2 regions of the Marinobacter sp. NP-4(2019) genome follow, and region 1 is predicted to be linked to the other one. Evidence: predicted binding sites of a transcription regulator. Region 1 holds the regulator's gene; the other holds the start of a gene.
The links. The regulator FliA, encoded in region 1, starts transcription of late flagellar genes. The targets are predictions, from matches to a motif close to CTAAAGTTTNNNNNNNNNNNGCCGNTAA.
Positions count from the first base shown of each region.

Region 1 (4,305 bases):
CTATGCTCTGGTCGGGCCCACCGGGTCCGGCAAGACCACCACCATCGGCAAACTGGCGGCGCGCCATGTCCTCCGCCACGGTGCCGATTCCCTGGCGCTGGTGACCACTGACCGTTATCGGGTGGCTGCCCATGAGCAGTTGTTCGTGTTTGGTCGCATCCTCAATGTACCGGTCAGGGTGGTGGATGAAAGTCACTCCCTGGACGATATCCTGGATGAATTGTCCGACCGTCACCTGGTGCTGATTGATACCGCCGGTCTCACCAGCTCCGACAAGGGCTACGAGCAGCAATTGTCAGAACTGGCCCGCAGTCACCACAGGATCCGGACCCACCTGGTGGTTTCGGCGACTAGCCAGCCGCGCATCATGAAATCCGTCTGGCATTGCTATAAGATGGCTAATCTTGCGGGCTGTGTGATGACTAAAATAGATGAGGCCCTTACCCTGGGCGAGTCTTTGGGGTTTGTCATGGAGTCTGGTCTGCCCGTGGCTTATTACACGGATGGTCAGAAGATCCCCGAAGATTTGCATCATGCCGAAGCCGTACCCCTGGTTCGGCTGGCCGTGGAGCGGCTGAAAACACTCCAGCAACAACGGGCGGTGGCGGAGGGGGCCTGAATACCATCCCCGGCCATACCGGATGACGGAGTATCCGGCGTGCAACAGGCGCCGTTGAATGACAACTGAGCCTTCGGTTAAACGTGGCGAGAGACAAAACCAAGTATGAGTAAACCACATCCGGTACAGGTGATTGCAGTTTCTGGCGGAAAGGGCGGCGTTGGCAAGAGCAACGTTTCGGTCAATCTGGGGATCGCTCTGGCGCAGAAAGGGCGTCGTGTAGTGTTGCTGGATGCCGACCTGGGCCTGGCCAATATTGACGTACTGTTGGGTATTACCGCCAACCGCAACCTGTCAGATGTGCTGGCTGGCAATTGTGACCTTAGGGACATTCTGGTCGACGGTCCGGGTGGCATCAAAATCGTTCCGGCCTCTTCAGGCACCCAGCGTATGACTCAGCTCAGTGCCATGGAGCATGCCGGCCTGATCAACGCGTTTAGCGAACTCGGAGACCAGATTGATGTGCTCATCGTGGATACTGCGGCGGGCATTTCCGAATCGGTGGTCAGTTTCCTGAGGGCGTCACAGGAACTGTTGCTGGTGGTTTGTGATGAGCCCACATCCATCACCGACGCTTACGCCCTGATCAAGCTGATGAATCGCGATTATGGCACGAACCGTTTCCGTATTCTGGCCAATCAGGTACGAAATGAGCAGGAAGGCAAGCATCTGTTTGAAAAACTGACCCGGGTCACTGAGCGGTTTCTTGATGTGGCACTACAATACGTGGGGATCGTGCCCTACGATGAAGCTGTCAAGAAAGCGGTGCAGCGGCAGAAGGCGGTTCTGGAAGTTTATCCCAGGGCAAAAGCGTCACTGGCGATCAGGGCGTTGGCCGATAAAGTCGACAACTGGCCGCTACCTACATCACCCCGCGGACACCTGGAGTTTTTTGTGGAGCGGCTCGTCGAAGTCTGAATTTGATTCTGTCACCAAAAAAACAAAACCGGACGCATGACATTGGCGAAACACCTGGGAATCTATCAGAAAACCGGCGTCAAGGGCGCTTCCCGGCTCGTTGAAGAGCATGCCCCGCTGGTCAAGAAAATCGCACTGCACCTGATGGCCCGCTTGCCGGCATCGGTTCAACTGGAGGACCTTATGCAGGCCGGAATGATCGGGCTGCTCGAGGCTGCTCAGAGGTACAGTTCCACCAAGGGCGCAACCTTCGAAACCTATGCCGGTATCCGCATCCGGGGCGCCATGGTGGATGAAATCCGCAAGGGTGACTGGGTGCCCCGTTCTGTTCATCGCAATGCCCGTCGTATTTCCCAGGCCATCAAGGCTGTTGAAGACCGTGTCGGTCGTGAAGCTCAGGATCAGGAAGTCGCTGACGAGCTGGGAATGGAGCTTTCCGAGTACCATGCCAGCCTGAGTGATGCCAACAGTGGCAGACTTTTTAGCCTTGATGAGCTCAATGAATCCGGGGAGCTGCCGTTAGAAGAAGCAGAGGCCAGTGATAATCCCCTGGATGACATCACTTCCGCAGCGTTCAAGCGAAGTCTGGTGCAAGCGATTGAAGAATTGCCCGAGCGGGAGAAACTGGTGCTCAGCCTGTACTACCAGGAGGAGCTTAACCTCAAGGAAATTGGCGCTGTTCTCGGGGTGAGCGAAAGTCGTGTCAGTCAGATACACAGTCAGGCAGCACTGAGACTTCGGGGCCGTCTGACTGGCTGGCAAAAAGAGGCGGCCGGTTAACAGGCCGGAAACCCGCCAGCTCAACGTGTACTGAGGTTGGCCATCTGTAGCTTTTGGTAACCGACGCTTTACAACTGGGGCAATCCCCACACAATAAGCGGTGAAATCTCCGGCCTGCCAGGTTATTGGCAGAAAGATAAAACGTATTCCGGGTGTTACAAACTGGAGGTCCCATTGGACAAGAACATGAAAATCCTCATTGTGGACGATTTTTCCACAATGCGACGGATCATCAAGAACCTTCTGCGTGATCTGGGATTCACCAATACCGACGAAGCCGATGACGGCAACACTGCGCTGCCCATGCTGAAAAGTGGCAAGTATGACTTCCTGGTGACCGACTGGAACATGCCGGGTATGTCCGGGTTTGATCTGCTGAAGGCAGTGCGCGCCGATGAGGAGCTGAAAACCCTTCCAGTTCTCATGGTGACGGCGGAAGCAAAGCGGGATCAGATTGTTGCTGCCGCACAGGCGGGGGTGAATGGCTATGTGGTGAAGCCGTTTACCGCAGCGGTCCTCAAGGAGAAGATTGAAAAAATCTTCGAGCGAATCCAGTAACCAAAGGTCGGATGGGCTCTCATGAGCGATAGCAAAAAGAATCCGCACGGCCTTGATCCGGAGGTGACCGAAAAGCTCCGCACACAGGCTAACGAGTTGGTTGAGCACGTCAATTCCGGTAATTATGCCCGAGCGATGACCCTGATCAATGATCTCAGCGAGGTCCGGGATCAGAGCCTGTACCGGGAAGTCGGGCGGCTTACTCGCAGTCTCCACGAGGCGATCCGGAACTTCCAGATTGATCCCCGCAACGCGGAACAACAGGAAGCCCTGTCAAAAATGACCGACGCTTCCGACCGGCTGGAATACGTGGTGAAAATGACCGGCCAGGCGGCCAATCGCACCATGGACCTGGTCGAGGAAACCATGCCCAGGGCACACGTCATCCGTGATGAGGCCGCGGTCCTGAGGGAGCAATGGCAACGCCTTCGTCGCCGGGAAATGCAGCCTGCGGAATTTCGCGATCTCTACGGCCGGATAGATCGTTTCTTCGTCACGCTGACCGACGACGCCGACACCATTTACAACAACCTGTCGGAAATCCTGTTGGCACAGGACTTCCAGGATCTGACCGGTCAGGTGATCCAGAAGGTCACTAATCTGGTGAAGGAAGTGGAAGAACACCTGTTGAGTCTGGTGGTCATGGCCAGCCATGTCGATCAACTGACAGGCACCGTTCATGAAATTGAATCGGCTGAAGTGTCCGCCGAACAGGGTGTCGGTCCCCAGATGAATGCCGATAAGCGCGAAGATGTAGTGTCGGGTCAGGACGATGTTGATGATCTTCTGTCCAGTCTCGGTTTCTGAATGAAGAGGGTAACCCATGGCGTTTGATGCCGATGAAGAGATCCTGCAGGACTTTCTGGTTGAAGCAGGGGAGATACTCGAAAAGCTCTCCGAGCAGTTGGTGGATCTTGAGCAGAATCCGGATGACAGCGATCTTCTCAACGCCATATTCCGCGGTTTCCATACGGTAAAAGGTGGCGCGGGTTTCCTTCAGCTCGAGGCGCTGGTTAATTGTTGTCACTCCGCCGAAAACGTCTTCGACACGCTTCGCAATCACAAGCGAAAGGTGGATTCGGAGTTGATGGACGTGGTGCTGGAAGCGCTTGATAACGTCAACGCGATGTTCGAGCAGGTGCGGAATCACGAAGAATTGACGCCGGCTCCGGATCAACTGATCAAGGCTCTGGATGCTCTGGCTGAACCGGAAGGCGGTGCCCCGGTTGCTCAGCAGGACGAGCAGGCCGATCCTGGGCTAGGTGAAGATCAGGGTGATATCACCGACGACGAGTTCGAACAACTTCTGGATGCGCTGGCTGACGGCAGTGAGCCATCCGCTCCCGTGGCCAACCAGGAAGCGGGCGCGAATGTTCCGGGAGAGGACAGCACTTCCGGCGATGAAATCACCGATGACGAATTTGAAGCCC
Region 1 covers NZ_CP034142.1:2,890,230-2,894,534, reverse strand. Annotated here, with positions in the region: gene flhF (flagellar biosynthesis protein FlhF) at 1-619, shown strand, start outside; gene EHN06_RS13175 (MinD/ParA family protein) at 725-1,537, shown strand; gene EHN06_RS13170 (RNA polymerase sigma factor FliA) at 1,574-2,317, shown strand; gene cheY (chemotaxis response regulator CheY) at 2,492-2,875, shown strand; gene EHN06_RS13160 (protein phosphatase CheZ) at 2,897-3,682, shown strand; gene EHN06_RS13155 (chemotaxis protein CheA) at 3,699-4,305, shown strand, end outside.

Region 2 (4,305 bases), 1.1 Mb from region 1:
GTTTGCCGCAGGGCGGAGCGGATCGTCGTCGCCCTCGGTCATGAGGACTCGATCAATAGCGCATCCCGACAATACCTCAACCGATTGTCTGATCTTTTGTTCGTGGTTGCCAGGGTTCTTGCGCGCCGGGATGGCGGAAAGGAAATTCTTTGGGAACAGAAAAAGTCCGGCCTCTGAGGCCGGACTTGAGTATCAGACCTTGAACGCCTCCACCAGGCGCTGCAGGGACGCGGTCAGCTCCGACATCTGCCGCGCCGAGCCCAGAGTCTCATCCGCATTCTCTGCTGTCGCCTGCCCCAGGTCGCTGATTTTTTCCACATTGGTGTTCACGTTCCTGGCAACCGCCGATTGCTCCTCCGCCGCCTGGGCAATCTGATGACTCATATCCACGATCGTGGAAATCCCCCCGGCAATGCGATCCAGCGCTTCGGTGACCTCTGAAGACTTGCGAACCGTTGTTTCAGTCACCTCGTGACTGTTGGTCATGGCCCCGACAGCATCTTTCACACCGCTCTGCAAACGGGAAATCATGCCTTCAATTTCCTCGGTCGACTTGTGGGTTCGCTGGGACAGGGAGCGGACCTCGTCAGCCACAACCGCAAATCCACGCCCATGTTCACCGGCGCGGGCGGCCTCAATCGCGGCATTCAACGCCAGCAGATTGGTTTGTTCAGCGATTGCCTTGATCTCAACCAGAACCTGACTGATGTTGTCGCTATCCGCACTCACGCGGTTGATCACGTCCACCGCACCGGAAATCTCGGTCGCCAGGCGATTGATGGTTTCCACCGTGTCCGCCACCACCTGACGACCGGCCTCCGTGTCCCGCTCAGCGGTGCCCGCGCTGTCAGAGACCCTGTGAGCGCTCTCGGTAACCTCATGAACCGCTTCCACCATCTGGGTCATGGCCTCATTGATCTGGCCCGATTCGTCCATCTGACGGGCGACAGCCTCACTGTTGGCCGTAGCTGTATCTTTCACCCGGACCGCCTGCTGGTCTACATTCAGGGTGGTGCGACTCACCGAACGAATCAGATCCGCGATGCGATCCGTCATGTTATTGAACTCGGTCGTCAGCTCTCCCAGTTCATCACGGTTCTCAAGCTGGATATGTGCCGTCATATCACCGGCAGCTACGGTCCGTGCGGCCTCGCTGAAGCGGTTAATGGCCGTACGCACCGACATGAAAAATCCTACGTACAGGTAGACCACGACCAACAAAACAAGAAACAGAGCCACTATGATCAGGTGCCGCTGACGCATTTCCCCCTGCAGTCTGGCCGACAGGTTGTTCCCCACCACGTCGAAGATAGTCTCGGTCAAAACGTCATAGTGAGCGAGCTCCTCCGCCACGAGGGCATCAAATTCCTGCCAGGGCATTTCAAGACGCATGGGGGTGATAATATTGGCGTCCAGTGTATCCCTGACAACCGACAAGCTGTTGTTGATGCTGTCCACGGTATCACCGGCGTCTTCTGATAGTTTCGGAGATGCAGTCCGGGCAACCGACAAAGCAGGGGCCAACAATGAGGCACGGTTTGTCAGAGCATCGTATATCTCATTAAGCCCCTCACTCAGATTATATCCTACCTGTCCGTCTACCAGCGCAAACGTTCCGTAGGCCCTGGCGCGCCCAATGACGTGCCGTGCTTCCGGCAGCGATTCCCTCAAAAGCCCCAGCAGCAACAGGTTTTCCCGGGACGAATCCTGACCAATGCCGGAAATCTCAATGGTTGCCGACAGCATGGCACGGACCTTCTGGACAAATTCCTGATAGTACTTGAACTGTGGGTCAAGGTTGCTCTGATAGCTGTCCTCACCGCGCAATGCCTCCCACTCTTCCTGTAACTGAACCACCTGCTGGTTCCAGTTGCCCGAAACATCAAACGCCAGCTCGCGGGCAGCCAGCTCCTGCAGAATACTGCTGATGGTTTCGGCAGCCTGATCGGATTTTGCCAGAAGCTCGGACTGGTCCCGGACCTTTCCGGGAGCACGATAATCCCGGTAATCGAATGAGGCTTTTAGCAGACGATCCACTTGCTCCAGCTGCTCCAGCCCCTCAACACCCCGGGTCATGGTTTCCACGGAACGGTTCAGTTCGCCGATGACAAGCCAGGAGAGACCACCGATGGGAAGGAGAAACAGCACACTGATCAGACTGAATTTGTAGAACATCGGCAGTCGGTTCATCAGCGCGACTGCAGGCTTGATTAATTGCTTCACTGTTTGGCCCCTGCCCGGTGTTTCAAAGAAAATATGTTTATTCTTTGCCTATACTATCGACTAAAGTCTTAAAAACTTTAGGACTTATTGTTGTTATCTCGTAACATTTTTTAGGGACCGGATTTTCAAACCACTCCGGCAATGACCAGCAGGGCAATGCCACACACCCACACCAGCATGCTTCGGTTGAGCAAATCACGAATAGCTTTCAGGCTCCTGCCACCGAATGCGGTCCACTCATCCGGATGAACCCTGGCAAAACGTGCAGGATCCAGTGCATATCCAGTCAGCGCCCCATTTGCAGCCCGGATCAACACCTGATCGGTTGACAGCCCGGAGGAAAACAGCACGCTCCGCGACTCCTTCAACCAACCCGCGAGATCTCCCGCCAGGCCAAAAGTACAGGCCAGAAGCCGCGCGGGTATCCAACTGGCCAGCCCAGCGATGCGGGCGTAGCGGGGTCGCGCCGCCGCCTGCGGCCAATGCTCCTGCAATGCCACCAGCCCCCTCGCCAAAAAGGCGAGTCCAATACCACCCACCACATACCAGAACGCCACCAGGAAAAAGCGCTCAAACACGGCGACCATCAGTTTTCTGGACAACGCCAGATGCATTTCATCCGGCGAAACCGCCTGCCCCCGCTCGTCAGCGGGCAGGCAATCCTTGATATGATGCCAGGCTGCCTGCATATCCCCCGGCTCCAGGCCTCACTGTAGGCCCTGAGAAGCGGCTTCCAACCCGGCGCGCCCATCAGCACCAACAACAACAGAAACTCCAGGGGATACAACGACATGCGCCAGCCATAGACCGACGCCGTCCAGACCAGCCCCGCTAGCAGCAATGCCGGCCCAATGACCCGCACCAATCCCCAGCGGATCTCCACTTCCCGACCAGCCTCCGCCGACCGGCCAGAATGAAACCACACACGCCATACCTGGTCACCGGACAAGGTACCGGAAAGGTCCAGCCGGCGACGAACCAGCCAGGCAAACAGAAACACAACCAGCACCATCAGGGCATCTCCCGTGTCGTTGCATCCAGATCGGACAACTGCTGACGGTAATGATCCCAGTCAAACACCGGGCCGGGATCGGTTTTCCGGCCCGGCGCTATATCACAGTGGCCGGTAATCCGGTCTCCGGTGACTTTCGGCCACGCCTTCATAATCAGCTTTGACAGCTCTGCTAACCGCTGATATTGCGCCAGTGTGTAAGGAATATCATCGGTACCCTCCAGTTCGATACCGATAGAAAAATCGTTGCACTCCTCTTCACCGCGGAAACAGGAGCGCCCCGCATGCCAGGCCCGGTCCAGCAAACTGACAAACTGTACAACCTCGCCGTCACGCCGAACCAATGCATGAGCAGATACCTTGAGCTCAGCAATGGTTTCAAAATACGGGTGTTCCGAGGTGTCCAGGCAATTACAGAAGAACCGTTCGATAGCATCTCCACCGAACTGTCCCGGGGGCAGGCTTATGTTATGAACAACGAGCAGTGAAATATCGGCGCCCTCGGGTCTCGGACCGAAATTGGGCGAAGGGCACCAGCGCACGCCGGAAATTCGCCCGGTCTTGCGCAAATGGTCAATGGAGTCATGGTTACAGGCGATAGCGTTCTGGCTTTGAATCGAGTCAGGCAAGGTAAATCCAGCAGGTTGTTGCTGTTAATATCCGCACTGATTGAAGCACAAAGTTGCCCGGGTTGCTACGGCAGGTTAATCCTTGCGACTACTACGAAGGTTATCAATGATGGATTCCAGCGCCCGATCAAAAATCAGGCCATCGTCCAGCATCGTGATCTCATCGCAAGCCATTGCCTGCGCCAGGGATTCCCTGTAATACTCGGCCACTTTCGCGCCACTGCGGTTAACAAAGATGTACTTGCCTGTTGCCTTGATAAAGGCCGCCAGCTTGCAACGGGTTTTAGTGGTATCCCTGGTCAACTCAATCCAGGACCCCACACGCAGACTATCCGCACGATCCAGCCACGCCCGCTCAATCTCTGATTCAGGTGCGGGTTCTGTTCCAGCAACAGGCTCATCGACTACAGGCCGGCTCTCCACTACCTCAGATGCTTCCAG
Region 2 covers NZ_CP034142.1:1,801,427-1,805,731, reverse strand. Annotated here, with positions in the region: gene EHN06_RS08250 (cob(I)yrinic acid a,c-diamide adenosyltransferase) at 1-177, shown strand, start outside; gene EHN06_RS08245 (methyl-accepting chemotaxis protein) at 193-2,190, opposite strand; gene EHN06_RS21435 (hypothetical protein) at 2,349-2,912, opposite strand; gene EHN06_RS21430 (hypothetical protein) at 2,810-3,235, opposite strand; gene ampD (1,6-anhydro-N-acetylmuramyl-L-alanine amidase AmpD) at 3,235-3,834, opposite strand; gene EHN06_RS08230 (DUF1631 domain-containing protein) at 3,940-4,305, opposite strand, start outside.
Region 2: the regulator FliA is predicted to act here: its motif matches at 2,277-2,304, upstream of EHN06_RS08245 (methyl-accepting chemotaxis protein).